Regions from separate parts of the Shewanella sp. MF08487 genome, predicted to be linked through region 1. Evidence: predicted binding sites of a transcription regulator. Region 1 holds the regulator's gene; each other region holds the start of a gene.
What was found. Region 1 encodes sigma-54, which starts transcription at its own class of promoters, with help from an activator protein. Its sites were predicted from a motif close to GTTGGCACGNNNNTNGNNT; they were not measured.
Positions count from the first base shown of each region.

Region 1 (5,458 bases):
TATGCCGTCGAGCGACAAATCTGATGCAGTGTCTAAAAAGTCAATTTCTGACACCAACTGTGGAGTGATCAAGATAAAGTAAAACTAACTGGCTTCGTCAAACTTAGCGTCGATTAAGGCGCAAATGGCATCTAGAGCAGGCTGTGCATCTGGGCCTTCAGCAATCAGTTTAATGGTTTTACCCATACCAGTCTCAAGCATCAATAAGCCGAGCACGCTGGCAGCCGATGCCTGTTTATTGCCTTGGATCAAGGTAATCACCGCATTAAACTCAGATGCCAGTACCACCAATTTAGTGGCGGCACGGGCATGTAATCCGAGTTTATTGCAGATGGTTATCTCACGCTCAAGCTTTGGCATTATTCAGCTCTCGATGGCGCGCATAAACTTGGTGTTTACTATTGCTAAAGCGTTTAGCTAATTGCTCTGCAACGTAAACCGATCGGTGCTGTCCGCCAGTACAACCAATGGCCACAGTTAAGTAGCTGCGGTTGTTACGCTCAAGGTGTGGCAACCAAGTTTCGAGTAAATTCTCGATTTGCCAGATGAGTTTATTAACCAGTGGTTGACGATTCAAAAACTCAGCCACGGGTTCATCTAAGCCTGTTAGTGGGCGCAGCGCTAATTCCCAATGAGGGTTAGGTAAGAAGCGCACATCAAACATAAAGTCTGCTTCTGTTGGCATACCATGTTTAAACCCAAAGGATTCAAAGTTAATCACTAATTCTTTATCGACACTGCCAAGCAGGATTTGCCTCACTTGGTCGCTCAAATCATAAATATTCAGATTTGAAGTATCTATGTAGTGATCGACCAGTTGTGACATCGGCTCGAGCAGTTTACCTTCTTGTTTTATTGCTTCTTGCAATGAAACTTGGCTCTTGGATAAAGGATGAAGGCGACGGGTTTCGCTGTAACGCTTGAGCAAAACTTTATCGCTAGAGTTAAGAAAGAAACTCGTTAGTTCTGTGCCTGGTGGCAGACTTTCGAGCTGTTTAGTCAATATTTTATCTTGCTCAGGCAGGTTACGTACGTCGACACTGATGGCGACGAGATCGTTACTGCCTTTAAGCTGATCAAGTAACGCACCGATTAGCGGTAGCGGAAGATTATCAACGCAATAATAGCCGAGATCTTCGAGTACTCTAAGGGCGACGGATTTACCTGAACCTGAGCGGCCTGACACTATGACCAGTTTCATCCCGTGATTACCTGATAGAGTTCTGCTTCATCATGTGTCTTGCGTAATTGTTTCAATATTTGCTTATCACTCAGTTTTTCGGCCATGCAAGACAAGGTGCTTAAGTGCTGCTGACATTGGTCAGCAGGCACCAGTAATGCAAATAAAATATCAACCGGTTGCTTATCAATAGCATCAAATGCAATTGGCTCTTCGCACTTAATAAGTACGGCAATGGGCTTATCTATATCGGCTAATCGACCATGTGGAATGGCGATACCGTTACCTATACCTGTGCTCCCCACCTTTTCGCGCGCCACTAGGCTTTCGAATATCTCTTGAGATGAGAGGGTCGGGTACTGGGCAGCGACTAGGTCGCTGATGAGTTCCAGTACTTTTTTTTTGCTGCCCGGAGTGGCGCAGGTCGTGCACTCCGGCCGCAGTATGCTACAAAGTTCCATTATTAGTGTTTTGTTAACTTCTCTTTGTGTTTAATAACCTGACGATCAAGTTTGTCTATCAGGGCGTCTATAGCTGCATACATATCAGTATGCTCGGCAGTAGCAAATACTTCACCACCGATGAGGTTTATCCTCGCTTCAGCAATTTGTTTTATTTTCTCAACATTGAGCACAACGTGCACATTATTGATCTGTTCGAAATGGCGTTCAAGTTTTGAAAACTTTTCTTCTACATATGCGCGTAACGATTCGGTAATTTCAATATGGTGCCCAACTAGGTGTATGTGCATAGAAACGTCCTCCGATATTCACTGTAGGTTATAAACTCTTACGCTGATTAGAAGGGGGAATAAGCATGGCTTCTCGATATTTCGCAATGGTTCTGCGTGCTACATTTATTCCCTGTTCTGCCAGAAGTTGTGCCATCTTACTGTCACTTAATGGTTTTTTCTGATTTTCTGCTGCAACCAGTTTTTTAATAAAGGCTCTGATTGCCGTTGATGAACATTCACCACCATCATCCGTACCAACATGGCTAGAGAAGAAGTATTTTAGTTCAAAAAGCCCCTTTGGGGTATGCATGTATTTTTGGGTGGTCACCCGCGAGATGGTGGACTCATGCATCTCGACTGCTTCGGCAATATCGTTAAGTACCATAGGTTTCATCGCTTCTTCACCATATTCAAAGAAGCCTTGTTGGTATTGGACAATACAGTTCGCCACTTTCAGCAGGGTATCGTTGCGACTTTCTAAACTTTTAATAAACCATTTAGCCTCTTGCAGATGCCCACGAATAAATTGGCTGTCGGCTTGGTTTTTAGAGCTGCGCGCCATAGAGGCATAATGTTGATTTACATTGATTTTAGGCATGTTATCAGGGTTAAGTTCAACGACCCAGCGGCCATTTTTCTTTGACACTGATACATCGGGAATAACATATTCGTCCTCGTTGGGGGTAATCAATAAACCCGGGCGAGGATTAAGAGTTTGGATGAGCGTTATGCCGTCTCTTAACTCATCTTCTTTGAGCTTAGTCTTACGCATCAATAATCTAAAGTCACGTGCCGCAATGAGATCTAAATGATCTTTAATCAGCATGCGGGCGTTATCAAGATGGGGCGTATCGGGCGCAAAGTGTGACAGTTGGATCAGCAGGCATTCGCTTAAATCTCTGGCGGCAACACCTATTGGGTCGAAATGTTGAATACGTTTAAGCACGGCTTCGACTTCGTCAAGTTCGACCTCTGGGTTACCTATAGCTTCCAGAATTTCTTCAGTGCTTTGAGTGAGATAACCTTGATCGTTTATTGCTTCGATAATGGCGGTCGCAATGGCTAAATCGGTTTCAGAAAAGGGGGTGAGATTTTTTTGCCATTCTAAGTGCTCATATAAACCGTCGCTAGTCTCACCTTGAAAGGGCATATCGTCTTCGCGACTCCCACCTGGACCTGAGTTAGGTGACGCGGTAAATACTTCATCCCAAGTCGTGTCCATGGGAAGATCGTCCGGCATGGATTCTTGAGTTAAAGATTCTGCGGTGTCGACGGTAGAGCTGTCTTTTTCTGGTGGCGGAGCGACGGATTCACTGAAATCGGTATCCGATAGCGTTTGGTTTACAGGGTCTTTAGTTGCGTCGAATTGATCCTCTTCCAGCTCGAGAAGGGGATTAGAATCTAAGGCTTGCTGGATCTCTTGCTGCAGTTCTAATGACGATAGTTGCAACAGACGAATTGCCTGCTGTAATTGTGGCGTCATGGTTAACTGTTGACCCAGTTTGAGCTGGAGTGACGCTTTCATGTTACCGCAGATCCCTAAGTTATTATTGTTAGATGGGGTCGCTGATTACCCTCTTGAGTCGAGCCGGATGGTGGTATAATTAACGACCATCGACTCCCTTTGGTTAACTATAGCCTGAATTGTTCACCTAAGTACACAGCCCTAACCTGCTGATTGTCTAAGATCTCTGCCGGAGTTCCTTCTGCGATTAGGTTTCCGTGACTGACAATATAGGCATGTTCACACACATCTAATGTCTCGCGAACATTGTGGTCGGTAATTAGTACACCAAGGCCACGACTTTTAAGCTGCTCAATAATTTTCTTGATGTCGATAACTGAAATCGGATCGACGCCAGCAAAAGGTTCATCAAGTAAAATGAACTTAGGATTAGCTGCTAAAGCCCGTGCAATTTCTACACGGCGACGCTCGCCACCAGACAACGACATACCTTGGCTGTCACGTATATGGGTGATATGGAACTCTTCAAGCAGATGTTCTAATTCTTCATCTCTTTGTTCTTTCGTTAATTCTTTGCGAGTTTGTAGTACAGCCATAATGTTGTCATGTACGCTCAGCTTACGAAAGATACTGGCTTCCTGCGGTAAGTAACCAATGCCTTTGCGGGCACGTAAGTGCATAGGGTCAGCGGTTAAATCATGATCATCGATAAAAATATGTCCTTTATCGCTCTTTACCAACCCGACAACCATGTAAAAGGTCGTGGTTTTACCGGCTCCGTTTGGGCCGAGTAGACCAACAACTTGACCGGTTTTTACCGTCAAACTGACATCTTTAACGACTTGGCGGCTCTTATAACTTTTCGCTAAGTTTTGTGCTCTTAGAGTGATCTGTGTCATTGAGGATCCTGCTTTTTAACAGGTTTATCAGTTGGCGTATTAGGCTTTACATCATCTTGATAGCTTTCTGGCTGAATAATTGTGATCACGCGATCGTCACCGCTGCCAGTACTTTCGGCAATTAATTTTTGTTGGATAATATTGTAGCGGATCAAATTTCCTCGGACTTGGCTACCCGCCTGATCTAATGAAGCTAACCCTTTGAGGGTGAGAGTACGGCTTGCCATGTCATAACGAATTTCTTTCGCGCTCGCCGATGCCGGGCGGCCATCATCGAGGATTTGGGTATAAGTAGCTGGATTACCAGTGGCCACTAACGTTTTGCTATTTTCACCTTCAGCAGAAAATGCACGCAGTTCATCTGCAATAATTTTGATTGAGCCTTGAGTGACTTCAACTGGACCAAAGAAGATAATTTGGTTGTTCTTGATATCTGCCGTTTGGCTCACTGCCTTAATTTTGACTTCCTGTTTCAAGTCACTCACTTTCGCGAAGGCGCTCATGCTCATCATTAGCATGAGGCTGGCAAGTAATACGTTATTTTGCTTCATATGTTCCTACTACCTGACTGGTCAATCGCACTTCTTGTGCATTGAGGTCGGCAAAAAGGCCTTGGCCTTGAATATTAAAATCTTTTCCTGTGACGTAAATAGTGCGGTCAGAGGTCATTATCATCGTATTGAGATCGAGTTCCAGATAACTGGTGGACAAGGTTTGAATGGGTTCTTCTGAGCTAATAGCATCAATAATAACATTATTCTCTAATACCACCTTGCCGGTTTCTTTGTTGAGCTTGCCTTCATCAGCCTTGAGTTGCCATTGTGCTTTACCTTGGTCGGGATAGACAAGATAAACAGGTTGAGTAAAGAAAGTTTGATTCGTAGAATCAAAATGTTCCATATGTTTTGCAGTAACACGACTGTTGACGAATCCTTGTTCATTAAACTCGACGCTGCGTAGATCTTTCACGACAAAATCTGGCGTGTTTTGATCTTTTACCTTATTGTCGGCATCATTGTTATGCTTATTTTGCACTTGCCAATACAGCACCAGTGCAGTACCGAAAAAAGCAATAATCGCCAGCGTCACACGGCTCATATACTCATACCATGGGCAGACGTGAACTTATTTTGACTTAGCAGTAACAGGTCGGTGAGCTCACGCAATGCCCCATGTCCGCC
Region 1 is NZ_JBOZPB010000030.1:30,498-35,955, reverse strand. Features, by position in the region: gene ACRN9H_RS17430 (HPr family phosphocarrier protein) at 85-360, opposite strand; gene rapZ (RNase adapter RapZ) at 347-1,201, opposite strand; gene ptsN (PTS IIA-like nitrogen regulatory protein PtsN) at 1,198-1,641, opposite strand; gene hpf (ribosome hibernation promoting factor) at 1,644-1,931, opposite strand; gene ACRN9H_RS17410 (RNA polymerase factor sigma-54) at 1,960-3,438, opposite strand; gene lptB (LPS export ABC transporter ATP-binding protein) at 3,546-4,277, opposite strand; gene lptA (lipopolysaccharide transport periplasmic protein LptA) at 4,274-4,828, opposite strand; gene lptC (LPS export ABC transporter periplasmic protein LptC) at 4,815-5,375, opposite strand; gene kdsC (3-deoxy-manno-octulosonate-8-phosphatase KdsC) at 5,372-5,458, opposite strand, start outside.

Region 2 (5,458 bases), on a different contig from region 1:
CAATAATAAACTCGGCTCCTGCAGCTACGGCTTGCTGATAGGCTTTGGCTGCATCGTCGGCGGTATCAAAAAAGTTAACGGCGACTTGATCGTTTTGTTTAGCCATATAGCTGGCGAGTATACCTTGACGTATTGCATTGGCGGCGTTAGCTCTTGTGCCTGTGAGCGGTAACAGCACTGCAATGTTTTTCGGTGTAAACGGCTTAGCATTTAAGGTTCTATCCAAATCGGCGGGTAGCTTGGCTGCGGCAGGATGATAAGGATTTTGCTTCTGCCATTCGCCCAAATAGCGTACTAATTGAGAGGGATCAACGGCATAGTGCTTAGCGATATAAGCCAGTTGTAGCCAACCGGTAAATACTGGGTTTTTAGCATCTTGGGTAAAGGCCTTTAGTGTTTGTTCGTGCATCGGCTGCAGCACTTGCCAAATGGTGTTATTTACTTCGTTGGCTTGGGCGGGGGGTAAGTAAGTGGCCAGTAAACTCAACTCGCGTACTTGCTCAATTGGTTGTTTGTTCAATTGATATAAATGCGCTTTAAACTGATGATAGGCCGTCATTTGCCAGCTTGGTAAGTTCCAATCACTTGGATAATTTAGAATTTTGAGGGCATCACTATAAGTAGAGGTGTGTTCAAGCGCGCGCGCCGTTAAGTATTTATGTTCGGCAAGTAGTGTTGGGCTTTGCGTTAAGCTTGGCTGTATTGATTTAAGTAGCTTTTGCGCCGCAGCGTAGTCATTGGCATTAATATAGGCATGAGCCGCCTGCAGCAAGTTAGTATCGCGTTGCTGCGGATCTTTACTATTAGCCGCTTGGGCTAAATAGACATTTGCCGCCAAGGGGGCGGATGCTAATGAGGTCGCAACCGTCGCGGTCGTTCCAGTGGGATTGGGCGATGAAACACCACAACCCGCCAAGATTAACGATAAAATGGCCACGGAAACGAACTTAGTTGTATTCAGGCTTTTTAACACTGGGCTTCACTCTGGTAAGATGCGACCTCTAGTTTAACCTTCTCTCGCGCTTGACGAAAGTCTTGGCATGTCATTACAGAGGTATATATGGACCAAAGTGTCGCACTCTACATAGTTCCTACTCCCATAGGTAATTTGGGCGATATGAGCTCACGGGCAATAGAGGTGCTGAATCAGGTTTCATTAATCGCCTGTGAAGATACCCGCCACAGTGGTAAGTTATTGAGTCATTTCGGAATTACCACAAAAACTACGGCGTTGCATGATCATAACGAGCGCGCACGTGCCCAGTGGATAGTGGACCAATTAGCTGCGGGTCAATCGATTGCCCTAATTTCAGATGCGGGTACGCCATTGATTTCCGATCCTGGGTACCATTTAGTCTCCCATGTGCGTCAATCAGGCTTTAATGTGATCCCTTTGCCGGGCCCTTGTGCGGCGATTACCGCCTTAAGTGCCTCTGGTTTGCCATCAGACCGTTTTACTTTTGAAGGATTTCTACCATCAAAAGAAAAAGCTCGCGCCGATAAGTTATTGGCACTGAAAGAAGATCCGCGCACGCTGATTTTTTATGAGTCACCACACCGCATCGAGCATAGCTTAACGACTATGGTTGAAGTGCTGGGCGCTGATCGTCATGTCGTGATGGCGCGTGAAGTGACTAAAACCTTTGAAACTTTTTTATCTGGCCCTGTTTCTGAGGTGCTCGCTAAAGTGAGCACAGATCCTAACCAGCAAAAGGGCGAAATCGTGCTGATGGTCCATGGTCACCATGTGAGTGATGACGAAGGCATCCCCACGGTGGCGATTAATACGCTTAAACTCTTGTGCGAAGAATTGCCTCTGAAGAAAGCTGCTGCAATTGCAGCGCAAATTCATGGGCTTAAAAAGAATGCTTTGTATAAATACGGCCTAGAGTCTGATTTATAAGCGCTAAAACTACCACGAGCGGATTATCTATGGTGCATCAGGGTAGCTTAGGCTATAATCCGCGCCGAGTTGGCCAGACAGTCGCCGCGTTCAATAGAACGGGGAGGAAAGTCCGGGCTCCAAAGAGCGGGGTGCCAGGTAACGCCTGGGCGGTGCGAACCGACGACAAGTGCAACAGAGAGTAGACCGCCTGCCTGATTTATCAGGTCGGTAAGGGTGAAAGGGTGCGGTAAGAGCGCACCGTGCGGCTAGCAATAGTTCGTAGCAAGGTAAACTCCACCCGGAGCAAGACCAAATAGGGTTCCGTATGGCGTGGCTCGCGTTGGAACCGGGTAGGTCGCTTGAGCCTGTGAGCGATTGCAGGCCTAGATGAATGACTGTCCTAGACAGGACCCGGCTTATCGGCCAACTCACCTCATTCAATAAAAAGCCCGTTTGTCTCTAGAGACAAACGGGCTTTTTATTATTTAAATATTTATCCATATCTTAGCCGTTTCACTCAAGCCTGTTGTTCATCTCTATCGTTACAGTCATACAGTTTGTATTTATGCTTTGCTGCATACTCATTTTAATACTGAGCTACTGCACTCGCTTCACCCGAAGCCTTTCTAAAATATTTTGTTAAATACTTATTTTGTTAGATAGTTAGAGTTTGGTTATCCATCGCAAACCAAACAGACTACGCACTAATTTGACGGTACTGTTATGGCGCAGTTGAAATAAGCAACCAAGACCGAAACTCATCATTAAGCCAGGCGTTGACCCCATAAAAATACGAATATGTTGTCCCAATAATTGGCTATTTACCTGTAATTGTTCATTTTGAATTCGGCTTTGCTCCGTTAGTTCAGCGAGCCTTACCTGCTTTTTTTTCAGTAATCGTTGAATGAGCATGTTTAGTTTCCTGTTCTTGTTGTGCCGTTAAAGAACAAAAGGCGTATCTGTTGCCAAGTATTTGAAAAACCGGCTTGTGAAAGCACATAACTAAGACTGCGCCAGCACCAAAACAATAGAATAAATTGCAATATCACTAAAGTAGATGCGGTGATCAACACTGAGTGACTCAGTTGAAATAGCAAATAACCTAGTACTAATAAAATACTACCCCAAAATAGGATTATACCAGCGCCAAAGCAAACCACTAACGCCGCAGCAATGATTAGGCTGCGCCCAGTTAACTGCCATTCTGCGTTAGCTATTTTCTCAACCAGCATTAACTGATTAATATAGTTTTGCTTTGCTGAATGACCCAGCGCAGCTATCAATGACAGCTGTTCTATAGCTTGCTCTACCGCGCTATTTGGGGGCGACTGCGTAGGTGCAGCCTGCCCCGTACCCGTATCAACAGGTTGAGTTGGTTTTTGCGCAGGAGCGTCAGAACTTTCACGGCTCTGCATAACGTTACCTTAGCGACGACGTAGTAAAGCCGTGAACAGTGCACCCGCTGCAAACGCGATCCCCGCAGTGGCGAGTGGGTTTTGTACGGCAAACTCACGTGTTTTACTGTATGAGTTGTGCAGCTGCTGTTTGACTTCTTCTTGCTTGTGGGCAAGGGTTTCTTGCGAACTAGCGGCTGTTTTCCGTAATGTATCTTCAGCGGCAGCAGCTTTTACTGCTACAGCATCAACGGCATGATGAGTTGCCTCAGCCGCTTTTGCTGTAACGGGTGCTGCAACGAGTGAATCTACAGTGGCAGTAGCGTTATCTGTTGTACTTTTTGAGCTGGCCATAGGGAGCCTCCTTGGAAAACACTGCAAAATACAGCAACATACTGTACTTAATACTATGGTAGCAATCGATGTGCCATATAGTATAAGTGTTATAAAACAGTTGCTTAATCTGGTTTCCTCTTAAATGGTGTAGTCCTGTTGCTGTAGAAGTTACCTATTTTGAGTAATTTTTACCTATCGAGTGATAAGTAAAGGACGTCATTAATAATGGTTGTACTTTGTACTGTAACTAAGGCATGGCGACAACATACTCAAGTTTTTGCTTAAGGCATGCTTATACATTGGGTCAGTTTCAGTATTTCGTCTGCGATCACCATTTATCGTGAAAAATGTCAGCAATGTTTTGCTTTATTAATTTAAGTGAATCGGTCGTGCCTCTGGCATAGTGTGCTAATGCAGTGCTTTTATTTGCAGTTAATTTAATTCTTTAAAAGTAGTTATTAATATGCAGGTTTTATCAGCCTGATTAAGGCTGAGCGCGTTAATACTTAAAAACTTTGCTTTACTAAGAATCGCCATTCCCAGCTATTGGTTGCATCGCCGCCAGTGTAAGGGACTGAGAAATCAATATGCGCAACGTTGCCATAGCTAGAGCGTGAGGAGTAAATCCGCGCACCAATGCCTATGCTACCCAGTGGGCCGCTGACTTCGTTATTATCGGCGAGTTGACCACCAGAGGCTTGGCCCAAATCGGTAAATACTGCCCAGCCGAGTTCAGCCAGTTGGTATAAATTAATATTGGGGTAGTTGCGTATCTCTGCGGTGAGCAACCATTGATTATCCCCTTGTTGATATTCGTTGGGGTAACCGCGCACGCCAGTTTCATCCCCTAGTCCTTCGGTGAGATCCAGATAAGTGTTTTGTGAAAGGCTAGCCCAAGCTTTACCATAAGCCGTCCACTTAGGGTGAATTTGATAGAAATATTCAGCTTGAATATCCACTGTGTAAGTGTCTTTTTGGCTGGTAGCGATGGTACTTGTACCGCCCATTTCCAATAGCCATAGCTGATTATCAAACTTATAGCCGCCTGCACTTTGCCATTTAACGTGGTAGCCAATAGGGCTGTTGTCGTCTACGTCATTGGTTTCTAGGCCGAGTTGCATGTAGTGGTGCCAACCTAGATTAAAGTCCTCATTATTAGTAATGAGATGCACGTTATTGAGTACATAGAAATCATCTTGGATAAACTCATAGCCAACCCAAGGATACATAAAGTCCCTATTTGGGGGGAGCATTGATGTAGGATAGAGCTCAGTGTTGACGAATTCGTGTTTATCTTGAGTCACGCCGGTAATAAAGCGAGAAAGATGTTCACTGTTTTTATTGATTAACCAGCCATATTGTAGATTGAGGTAATCAATGGTGTGCTCGAATTCATTCACATCCTCCCCATTTTGTCTCAGCGTATCTATACGGTTCTCATCTAAAAACTCTGCTGAATACATGGTATTAGTATTAAGTGAATAGAATGGCTTACTGACATAAACGTGTTTGGCTTGGCCGTCGCTATTATCATAAAACTCGGCCGCAAGGATACCGTGTTCGATAATGCTGATCGGGGCTTCAAAGGCAAAGGCATAACCATTACGGGATTCATTAGATTGGTATTTGAGGCGGGTGCGGATACCTGTTCCAAACAAGTTGTCTTCTTTAACGCCAAAAGAATAGCGGGTGTCGCCGCCTGAGCTACTTAAGCTTGCAGTCGGGAGTAAGGACCAGTTATCCCAGGTTTCGACGACGACAGATTCAAGTGCTGGATCGGTATCGGCTTCGGGATCTTTTTCGGCAACATAAACCTTGGCGTCGCGAATGTAGGGCACCGCGC
Region 2 is NZ_JBOZPB010000020.1:30,791-36,248, forward strand. Features, by position in the region: gene ACRN9H_RS13890 (penicillin-binding protein activator) at 1-973, opposite strand, end outside; gene rsmI (16S rRNA (cytidine(1402)-2'-O)-methyltransferase) at 1,061-1,903, shown strand; RNA gene rnpB (RNase P RNA component class A) at 1,969-2,320, shown strand; gene ACRN9H_RS13905 (hypothetical protein) at 2,549-2,797, opposite strand; gene ACRN9H_RS13910 (hypothetical protein) at 2,800-3,300, opposite strand; gene ACRN9H_RS13915 (DUF883 domain-containing protein) at 3,310-3,633, opposite strand; gene ACRN9H_RS13920 (hypothetical protein) at 4,122-5,458, opposite strand, start outside.
Region 2: ACRN9H_RS13915 (DUF883 domain-containing protein) is a predicted target of sigma-54. The motif match lies at 3,693-3,711, and genes of this name have one in related genera.

Region 3 (5,458 bases), on a different contig from region 1:
TTATAAGGGCGATATAAATAGTCTTGCTGGTCGAGGTAAGATACGCCAATAAAGCGACTTTTAAAATAAGATATTCATAATTTTCATCTTAGCAGGCAAATAGATCCTCTAAGCTTAATTTTATAAACTTATCTCATCTAATAAAGCGACATTTATTATTAATTACTGTAGAAAAAAAACATATATTTTATCGATATGATGCGAGTTACAGCAGGTTTACAGGCGTAATTTTGGTTAAATTACAATATCTAACTGTTAGCCTGTTTATCTTATCCTTAAATACTATAAAAAAGTAGAATAACTAATTTGAATTATAGATATTGGATATATTGGTGATTTATTGAGTGAAGCCATACCAGATGGGTGTTTTATATAGCGCTAGAGGATTGAGAATAACCAATGACAAAAAGTAAAAAGGCACCGAAGGCGCCTTTTTTTAGAATAATTACAATTGTAATTATTTCTTTGCAAGTGCACCAAAGCGCTTGTTGAACTTGTCGATACGACCGCCAGTATCAACAACTTTTTGTGTACCAGTATAGAATGGGTGACAAGCACCACATACGTCTAAGTGTAAATCTTTACCAGCAGTAGAGTTTACTTTGATAACGTTACCACAAGTACAGTTTGCAGTGATGATAGCGTATGTTGGGTGAATACCTGGTTTCATTGGGGTTACCTCAAAAGTGTAAGGCCATGTCGCTCTTCCAACCCGTAGTCGGATACCACATGCATGTTAATAACAATATGTTTAGGGCGCAGAATGTTACAGCATAGCCCTGACGGATACAAGTAGATTATCTGAGCATTTAGTGGTTAAAACCGTCTATTTTTCATGTTGATTTGCCACTTTATTTTCCGGCTTCTTTCGCCTCAAACAACGCCTTTGCCTCTTGCGCATTGGCATACTGCGCTAAAATTATTTTCGAAGGGCAAGCTAGCACCGCATTACTCTTGAGTGCGTTGATTTTATTCTTCGAGAAAGCAGCAGGGTTTGCCTCATAAATCGCCAGCATCGCACCATAAACGCTCACGTTCCAATCCTTTGCATAGCGATTGGCCGTGCGCCATAGCGTCTCACCTGCGACATACGTTAACTGACAATGTTCAAGCGGCGGAGAGGCGCTTTGAGCATTATTGGCCTGCAGTCGTTTATGCTCATCATTCACTGCCACCAAGGTTTCTGCCTGCATAACGCTATCGGCTGCGTTAAGCATTTTATCTGCAGCGGCAACGGGCACTTTTTGCCCAAGAGCAGTATCAGAAAAGTTAAACCCTACAGCGGCTGCCACTACAGGCTCATTCGATTGGGGATTTAAAGTCGTGGGGCTTTTATCGGTGAGTAACGCTGATTCGGCCATCGTTTTGGTAGGCGGCTCAACGGCGGTAGCAATACGTTTGGGAGTCGGTGCGGTAGTCGTTTTAGTCCCTGCTGCTGTCGCAGTTGCTGTTTTGGCTATCGAGGTTGATCTAACGGCACCAAATAAATTGATACTTTTGACGTCATACCATCGATCAAGGCGATATTCTCTCACTAAGAGTTTAGCGCTGCTATCCTTCACATCTTCAACGCCCGTCAGTAACACTAGAAAGCGATTAAGCTCCTCAACCATTAACTTTTCTTCGCCGCCAGCTTGCACCACCACAAACTCTAAGCGCGACATATCTTGATTGTCAGCAATCACATTCACCCTGAGTTTAGGATAACCTCCTAACTCAAACATACGGCTGTTAACGCTCACATGGGAGACTTGTGCCATGCTCGGCGCGCTACACACTAAAGCCAGTAGACCTAATGATTTCACTATATTAGTCATTTATTTGCTCTTAACTATCCTTGGTAAACCATCATTAGGGCTAGCCCTAGCCTGCCGCGCTGAGTACACTAAACCACATTCTTGCCTAAGACTTGCCTGCATATGTCATTGTTTGTCGAAGTTGCGTTACCTGTGCCTATGCGGCAAACCTTTAGCTACCGCGTACCCGAAACTTATCCTAGTACACCGCAGATAGGCGTGCGCGTTAAAGTCCCCTTCGGTCGTCAACAATTAATCGGATTAGTCACAGGTATCACAGATACGTGCAGCTTAGCCCCTAAGCAAATTAAGTCCGTGCTTGAGTTTATCGACGATAAACCTTTGTTGCCTGAATCACTCTATAAATTAACCCTTTGGGCTGCGAGGTACTATTTTTGCAGCCAAGGGCAGATGCTAACCCAAGCTCTACCTGTGGCTCTGCGTAAAGGGCTCGATGCCGCGCCGCAAAAAATCCAATTTTGGCAATTAACCGAAATAGGCCAAAATATTGCGCCAGAAGCGGTTAAGCGCGCGCCCGCTCAAAAGAAATTACTCGAGTTGCTAAAATCAGCCAACTTAACCCAAGAAGAAGTCATTAGCTTAGACATCAGTAAAGCGGCACTGAAAGCCCTCGAAGATAAAGGCTGGGTGGCGCGCCATGAGAAAATCGCCGAGCTTAATCTGGACTGGCGTACCACACTTGAAATGGACGAAACGCCACATAAACTGAATAAAGAACAGGCCGTCGCGGTTGCGACCTTAAACTTACAGCAAGGATATCACTGTACTTTATTAGAAGGCATTACCGGTTCGGGTAAAACGGAAGTCTATCTTGCTGTACTCGAAGAAATCCTCAAGCAAGGCAAACAAGCGTTAATTTTAGTGCCTGAAATCGGCTTAACACCCCAGACAATCAATCGCTTTAAGCGCCGCTTCAAAGTCAATGTTGCCATTTTGCATTCAGGGTTAACCGACAATCAGAGACTCGAAGCATGGCGCCAAGCCCGCTGTGGTCAGGCTGCAATCATTATCGGCACCCGCTCAGCCTTGTTCACACCTATGGCGTATCCCGGCATCATCATACTCGATGAAGAACACGACAGTAGCTTCAAGCAACAGGAAGGTGTGGGTTATCATGCCCGCGACTTGGCAGTTATGCGTGGCCATTTAGAAGCGATTCCGGTGATTTTGGGCACAGCGACGCCCTCACTCGAAAGTCTACAAAATGCCTTAAGCGGACGTTACCATCATTTACAACTGGGTGAACGCGCAGGTGCAGCTAAAAAAGTGCGCCAAGGCATTATCGACATTAAAAATATGCCGCTGAAAGCCGGTATGTCAGTGCCGTTACTGAACGAAATCCGCCTGCATTTAGACGCAGGCAACCAAGTCTTGTTGTTTCTCAATCGCCGCGGCTTCGCACCAGCCCTGCTTTGCCACGAGTGTGGGCACTTACACGAATGCGACCGCTGCGACGCGTTTTTCACGGTACATCAATCCCTTGGCGAAATTTGCTGCCATCATTGTGGCAATCAATACGCTATCCCCAAGCAATGTCACAAATGTGGCAGCACTATGTTGATGGGCCAAGGCATAGGCACAGAACAGCTCGCCGAAGCGCTGCAACTGGAGTTTCCTAAACATCCGGTGGTGCGTATCGACCGAGATACCACCCGCCTTAAAGGTTCACTAGAAACCCACTTAAATGCGATTCATAAGGGGGAATATAAAATCTTAGTGGGCACACAAATGCTCGCCAAAGGCCACCACTTTCCTGATGTCACGCTTGTTGGATTACTCGATGTCGATGGTGCCTTATTTAGTGCCGACTTCCGTGCGCCCGAGCGTTTTGGACAACTTTATACCCAAGTCGCCGGTCGTGCGGGCCGCGCCAGTAAACCCGGCACGGTATTATTGCAAACTCACCAGAGTGACAATCCCATTTTGCGGGATTTACTGCACCGCGGTTATGGCGAGTTTGCTCGCAGCCAGCTAAAAGAGCGTCAACAAGCGCTGCTGCCGCCAGCATGGCACATGGTGTTGGTGCGCGCCGAAGCGCATTTAGCCAGTGATGCCGATAACTTTCTCAACGCCTTTGCCGCGCTCTTGCCCCAAGATAAAGAATTTGAGGTGATTGGCCCTATGCCAGCGCCCTTAGATAAAAAAGCCGGCAAGTTCCGTCGACAACTGCTATTCCAAGCGAAAAACCGCAACCGTCTGCAGCAAGAGTTTGAACGTATTCATCCGCTTGTAGAGCAACTCATTGAGGCCAAACGCTGCCGATGGAGCTTAGACAGAGATCCGCAGGATCTCCTCTGAGTCGCGGATTTAATAAATATTTAAGCATCATTTAATAAAAAATCATCGGGAAGATAGCAATTGCTCACCACAAACGGCTAAAATATGCGGTTATTCCCTGTATTCACTCTTAAAGTTAGTGCCGATTAAAACCCATGAAATCACATATCCAATCATTACTTGAACAAACACTCGAATCCTTTAAACAACAAGGTATTGTGCCTGCTGACTTTGAGGCGCGCATTCAGGTAGATCGAACCAAGGATAAGAGCCATGGCGACTTAGCAACTAACTTAGCCATGATGCTGACCAAGGTCGCGGGCAAGAACCCACGCGAATTAGCTCAGCTGATCATTGATACCTTACCCGCCTCTACTTTTGTGGCTAAGGTTGAAATTGCAGGACCAGGCTTTATCAACTTTTTCATCAACGACAGCGCCTTAGCAGATCAACTGCAAAATGCACTGAACGATGAGCATTTCGGTATCAAACTGCCGACGCCGCAAACCGTCGTCGTCGATTACTCTTCACCAAACCTTGCCAAAGAAATGCACGTAGGCCACCTGCGTTCAACCATCATTGGTGACAGTGTGGTGCGCGCACTAGAATTTTTAGGCCATAACGTCATTCGCCAAAACCATGTGGGCGACTGGGGTACTCAGTTTGGTATGTTGCTGGCCTATATGGAAGAACTCCGAGCCAAAAATGGTGAGCGAGCACAGCTAGAATTGTCTGATTTAGAAAACTTTTATCGTGCCGCTAAATTACGTTTTGACGAATCGGCAGAGTTTGCCACTCGCGCTCGTCAATTAGTGGTTGAGCTGCAATCAGGCGACGCATATTGCAATAAACTGTGGCGCGAATTTAACGATATTTCATTAAGTCACTGCCACGACGTTTACGCCCGATTAGGCGTGAGTTTGACCCGCGCCGATGTTCACGGTGAAAGTGCTTATAATGCCGATCTTGAACAAGTGGTTAAAGATCTAGATGCCCAAGGTTTATTAACTGAAAGCAACGGTGCCAAAGTGGTATTCCAAGAAGCCTTCCGTAATAAAGAAGGTGAGCCACTGCCGGTTATCATCCAAAAGGCCGATGGCGGCTACTTGTATGCCACCTCAGATCTTGCGGCAATGCGTTATCGCTCAAGCGTATTAAAAGCTGATCGCGTATTGTATTTTGTTGACCTACGTCAGGCGCTGCATTTCCAGCAAGTTTTTAGCCTCGCTAAACTGGCTAAATTTGTTCGTGAAGATATGTCATTAGAACACTTAGGATTTGGCACCATGAACGGCGAAGATGGCCGTCCATTCAAAACCCGTAGCGGTGGTGTGGTTAAATTAGTCGATTTATTAGATGAAGCT
Region 3 is NZ_JBOZPB010000016.1:21,085-26,542, reverse strand. Features, by position in the region: gene rpmE (50S ribosomal protein L31) at 458-670, opposite strand; gene ACRN9H_RS12075 (FimV/HubP family polar landmark protein) at 852-1,817, opposite strand; gene priA (primosomal protein N') at 1,920-4,115, shown strand; gene argS (arginine--tRNA ligase) at 4,250-5,458, shown strand, end outside.
Region 3: ACRN9H_RS12075 (FimV/HubP family polar landmark protein) is a predicted target of sigma-54. The motif match lies at 1,888-1,906, and genes of this name have one in related genera.

Region 4 (5,458 bases), on a different contig from region 1:
CTTGCGACGTTGATTTTCTTAGCCGTCGATGGTCATCTGTTAATGATCCGTATGTTGGTCGCAAGTTTTGAAACGCTACCTATTTCCAATCAAGGTTTAACTCTTACCAGTTATCGGGCATTAGCTGACTGGGGTTCGTATATGTTTGGCGCAGCGTTAACTATGTCGATATCGGCAATCATTGCCTTATTATTAGTGAACTTGTCCTTTGGTGTGATGACCCGCGCCGCGCCGCAATTAAATATTTTCTCTATTGGTTTTCCGATCACTATGATCGGCGGGCTATTTATTCTTTGGTTAACCTTAACGCCTGTCATGGCTCATTTTGATGAGGTTTGGTCTACCGCTCAGCTTTTGCTCTGCGATATGCTCAGTTTGCAATGTAACGCCGATGGCCTTATCTGATGATATTAGGAGCTGCAAATGGCTGAAGAATCAAGTGGCGAACGTAGTGAGGAACCCACAGGGAGGCGTTTAGAACAGGCGCGGGAAAAAGGCCAGATTGCTCGCTCAAAAGAACTGGGAACTGCGGCAGTATTAATTTCGGCTGCCAGTGGCTTTTATATGTTGGGCCCAAGTCTAGCCATCAGCTTAGTTCGGGTGTTTGAAACCGTATTTACCATGGATAGGGCGCAAATTTTTGATACAAATGAAATGTTCAATGTATGGGGCGTGGTTACAAGCGAAATAGCCTGGCCGATGGCTAAAATTATGTTATTGATTGTTGTTGTGGCATTTATCGGGAATATTTTACTCGGAGGAATTAATTTTTCGACTAAGGCAATGATGCCTAAAGCCAGTAAAATGAGCCCTATAGCGGGTTTTAAACGTATGTTTGGTGTGCAAGCATTAGTTGAACTGACTAAAGGTATTGCTAAGTTTTCCGTCGTGGCTTTTTCGGCATACTTTTTATTAAGTTACTATTTTAACGATATTATGTTGTTGTCTAGTGACCATCTTCCGGGCAACGTCTACCATGCTTTAGATTTACTGATTTGGATGTTTATTCTGTTATGTTCTTCGATTTTATTTATTGTTGTTATTGATGTGCCATTCCAAATTTGGAATCACAACAAACAGCTTAAAATGACCAAGCAAGAAGTCAAGGATGAATATAAAGATACCGAAGGTAAGCCTGAGGTTAAAGGACGAGTTCGACAAATGCAGCGTGAATTAGCGCAACGACGCATGATGGCTGAAGTGCCGAATGCCGATGTTATTGTGGTCAACCCTGAGCATTTTGCTGTGGCTATTAAATATGATGTGAAGCGTTCAGCAGCGCCTTTTGTGATTGCTAAAGGTGTTGATGATGTTGCCTTTAAAATCCGCGAAATTGCGCGTTCACATGATATTACCATTGTTTCTGCGCCGCCGCTTGCTAGAGCAATTTACCATACCACTAAGATAGATCAGCAAATTCCTGAAGGCTTATTTACCGCGGTTGCACAGATTTTGGCTTATGTATTCCAGTTACGACAGTATCAGAAAGGCCGTGGCCGTAAACCTATCCCTATTCCACTTAATCAGCCTATTCCTGATGAATTAAAATATTAATTTTTTGAAGTGAATAGCGCAAATAACTCATAGTGGGTGAGTTGTAACACTCAAGATGTCGATAGCGTTACCAATGCTTAAGCCTTATGTGTCGTATGACTCTCTGCACTGTTTTTAAAGCTATTTCTGCGGGCCTACCCATCTATTTTTGCCGATAATTTAGTCTGTCAGTTATGTTTATATCAATTTCAACTCAGTCGGTGTTTTTGTTGGCTCATTTTTTGCTTTTCGATTGTTACATGTCAAAATTTTGGTTATAGCGAATGGATGTTAAAGCGACTCTTGGTCAAGTAAAACAAATGAAACTGAGTTCATTCAAAGGCATTGGTACGCCTTTGATTGTGCTTGCTTCATTAGCCATGATTGTGCTGCCCATTCCCCCATTTTTACTCGATATACTCTTCTCTTTTAATATTGCACTCGCACTTATCGTCTTACTTGTAGCTATTTATACCGATAGACCGTTAGATTTTGCTGCTTTTCCGACAGTGCTATTAGTTGCAACTCTATTACGCCTTGCGCTAAACGTAGCCTCAACTCGAGTGGTATTACTCGAAGGCCATAATGGTGGTGATGCGGCCGGTAAGGTTATCGAAGCCTTCGGGTCTGTCGTGATTGGTGGTAACTATGCAGTTGGTTTAGTTGTATTTATTATCCTCATTATTATTAACTTTGCCGTTGTCACTAAAGGTGCGGGGCGTATTGCTGAAGTGAGTGCACGCTTTACCTTGGATGCTATGCCTGGCAAGCAAATGGCAATTGATGCCGACTTAAACGCCGGTACTTTAAACCAAGAACAAGCGAGAATTCGCCGGGCAGAAGTGACTCGTGAAGCCGACTTTTACGGTGCGATGGACGGTGCTTCAAAATTTGTAAAAGGTGATGCAATCGCTGGGATCATGATTCTTGTGATCAATATTTTAGGTGGTTTTATTATCGGGATTGTGCAGCATGATTTGAGTTTCACTGAAGCCGTCGAAATTTATACTTTGTTGACGATTGGTGATGGACTCGTCGCACAAATACCGGGCCTTTTACTCTCTATTGCCGCGGCACTAATGGTTACCCGTCAAAATGAATCCGGCGATATGGGCCAAATGATGATGAGTCAGATGTTTGACAGTCATAAGTCATTGGGTATCGCTGCAGGTGTACTGTTTGTCATGGGAATTGTCCCAGGTATGCCGCATATGGCATTTTTAAGCTTCGCGGTGTTAACGGCTTGTGCTGCATATTTTGTCTATAAGCGAAATGAGACTAAACGCGTTGTCGCTTTAGAACAGGTTAAATCAGGCCCCATTGAAAGACAAAATTCAGAACCGAAGGAACTGGGTTGGGATGATGTACATCATGTTGATACTATAGGTCTTGAGGTTGGCTATCGTCTTATACCGCTAGTCGATAAAGCACAGGGTGGCGAGTTACTTAGCCGCATCAAAGGTGTGCGTAAAAAACTTTCTCAAGAATTGGGTTTCTTGGTCCCTGCTGTGCATATTCGTGACAATTTAGATTTATCTCCCAATGCCTATCGCATTACGTTAATGGGAGTTGTCGTAGGAGAAGCTGATATTCGCCATGACTGCGAATTAGCCATCAACCCTGGTCAAGTGTATGGAAAACTGGATGGTATCGAAACGCGCGATCCAGCATTTGGTTTAGAGGCGGTGTGGATAGCGCCAGAATTGCGTGAGCATGCACAAACATTAGGTTATACCGTAGTTGATGCCGCAACGGTTGTAGCAACCCATATTAGTCAATTGCTAACAAATAATGCTGCTAAGTTACTCGGTTATGAAGAAGTCCAACAACTGATGGATATGCTTGCAAAACACTCACCTAAACTTGTTGATGGCTTTATCCCCGACATTATGCCGTTAGGACATGTCGTAAAAGTGATGCAAAACCTATTAAATGAAGGTGTTTCGGTCAGAGACTTGCGCACAATAGTACAAACTTTGTTAGAATACGGCACCAAGAGTAATGATACGGAAGTGTTAACTGCTGCAGTGCGTATAGCATTGAAACGCATGATAGTTCAGGAAATCTCAGGCCCAGAGCTAGAAATCCCCGTCATAACGTTGGCGCCAGAGTTGGAACAGATGTTGCATCAGTCAATGCAAGCGACAGGTGGAGATGGTCCAAATATCGAACCTGGTCTTGCAGAGCGTATGCAGCAGTCACTTGCTGATGCTGCTCAGAAGCAAGAAATGGTCGGACAACCCGCCATATTGTTGACGTCAGGTATGTTACGCGCGACGCTGTCACGCTTTGTTAAACATACTATTCCTAATCTGAGAGTCATTTCTTACCAAGAAATACCTGATGAGAAGCAAATACGTATTGTATCTGCAGTGGGTCAGTAGAGGACGCATAAGTGAAGATTAAACGATTTTTTGCCAAAGACATGCGCGCTGCACTGGCCCAAGTGAAAGAAACACTCGGCTCAGATGCCGTCATTATGTCGAATAAAAAAGTTAACGGTGGTATTGAAATTGTCGCCGCAGTTGACTATGACGAACCTAAAGCTAAGGCTGCGTTAACTGCGCCAGCGCCGACCTTTATGGACGTGAGTGATGATCTTGTCTCATTAGGGGCTAAACAGCCGGTTCGGGTTGAAACCCGTGCTAAGCCAGCTGCACCGGCAGATTCGTTACAGGCTTTATTAGAAAAACAACAAAGCCGTTTGAATCAACAAATGTCACATCAGCAAGCTGACGCTGAATTACCCGCATGGGCAAAAGGCTTACAAGCGCCAGCAACAGCGACTAAACCTGAGCGGCGTGAACCACCTGCTATGTTTGATAAAAAACCACAAACCTCTCAAAAGCAGACCGCTGATATTGAGGCTATGCGTGACGAATTAGCATCACTGCGTAATTTATTGACGCATCAGGTGTCTTCTTTAATGACGGAGCATAAAAAGCGTATTGATCCCGTTGGTGCTATGCTTGAGGCCAAGTTACTCGAGGCCGAGTTTTCTCCAGCCGTAGCAAATAAATTAGCGGCGCTCAGCCAACATTATACGCCAGCAGAATTAGTCAGAGCCTTACCTCAAAGCCTAGCCAATATGTTAGATAATCAAGGCGATGATATTGTGAGGCAGGGCGGGGTTGTTGCATTAGTTGGACCAACAGGTGTTGGTAAAACGACTTCCTTAGCTAAACTTGCTGCACGTTTTGCGGCTCACCATGGCGCAGAGCATGTCGCCTTGATCACCACTGATCATTATCGTATTGGTGCCTATGAGCAATTAGCAACTTATGGCAAAATAATGGGCTGTCCAGTAAAGCAAGCTCATGATCTAAATGAGTTAGAACAAATTCTTTATCAATTTCGTAATCGCAAGCTCGTTTTGATCGATACGGCTGGCATGGGGCAGCGAGATATGCGCCTTTACCAGCAACTTGATAATTTAACTGCAAATAGCAGGATACCAATTCGCAGTTATCTGGTACTGTCAGCCACAGGACAGCGCCGTGTGCTGCAAGATGCTGTTAATCATTTTAAACGCATTCCTTTATCTGGTGTCGTTCTTACAAAGCTTGATGAATCTGTGTCACTCGCAGGGGCATTAAGCGTGTTGATCCAAAATGGATTGCCATTAAGTTACGTTACTGATGGACAAAGAGTTCCTGAAGATATGAAAGTGGCGGATACCCTGACTTTAGCCCAGCAGGCGCTCGAAGCGTTAGATAGTACAGAACAACAATTATTACAAGACACAGCGTGGTCAGATAATATGGCCTGTGCATTTGAGTAGATTTATGACCCTGGATCAAGCAAGTGGTTTACGTATGATGAATCAACCCTACAACGAAAAAGTGAAAGTAATTGCAGTAACCGGTGGTAAAGGTGGTGTTGGTAAAACCACGGTTTCCATTAATACTGCAGTGGCATTAGCCGA
Region 4 is NZ_JBOZPB010000002.1:156,891-162,348, forward strand. Features, by position in the region: gene fliR (flagellar biosynthetic protein FliR) at 1-405, shown strand, start outside; gene flhB (flagellar biosynthesis protein FlhB) at 424-1,554, shown strand; gene flhA (flagellar biosynthesis protein FlhA) at 1,818-3,917, shown strand; gene flhF (flagellar biosynthesis protein FlhF) at 3,929-5,314, shown strand; gene ACRN9H_RS02110 (MinD/ParA family protein) at 5,319-5,458, shown strand, end outside.
Region 4: flhA (flagellar biosynthesis protein FlhA) is a predicted target of sigma-54. The motif match lies at 1,763-1,781, and genes of this name have one in related genera.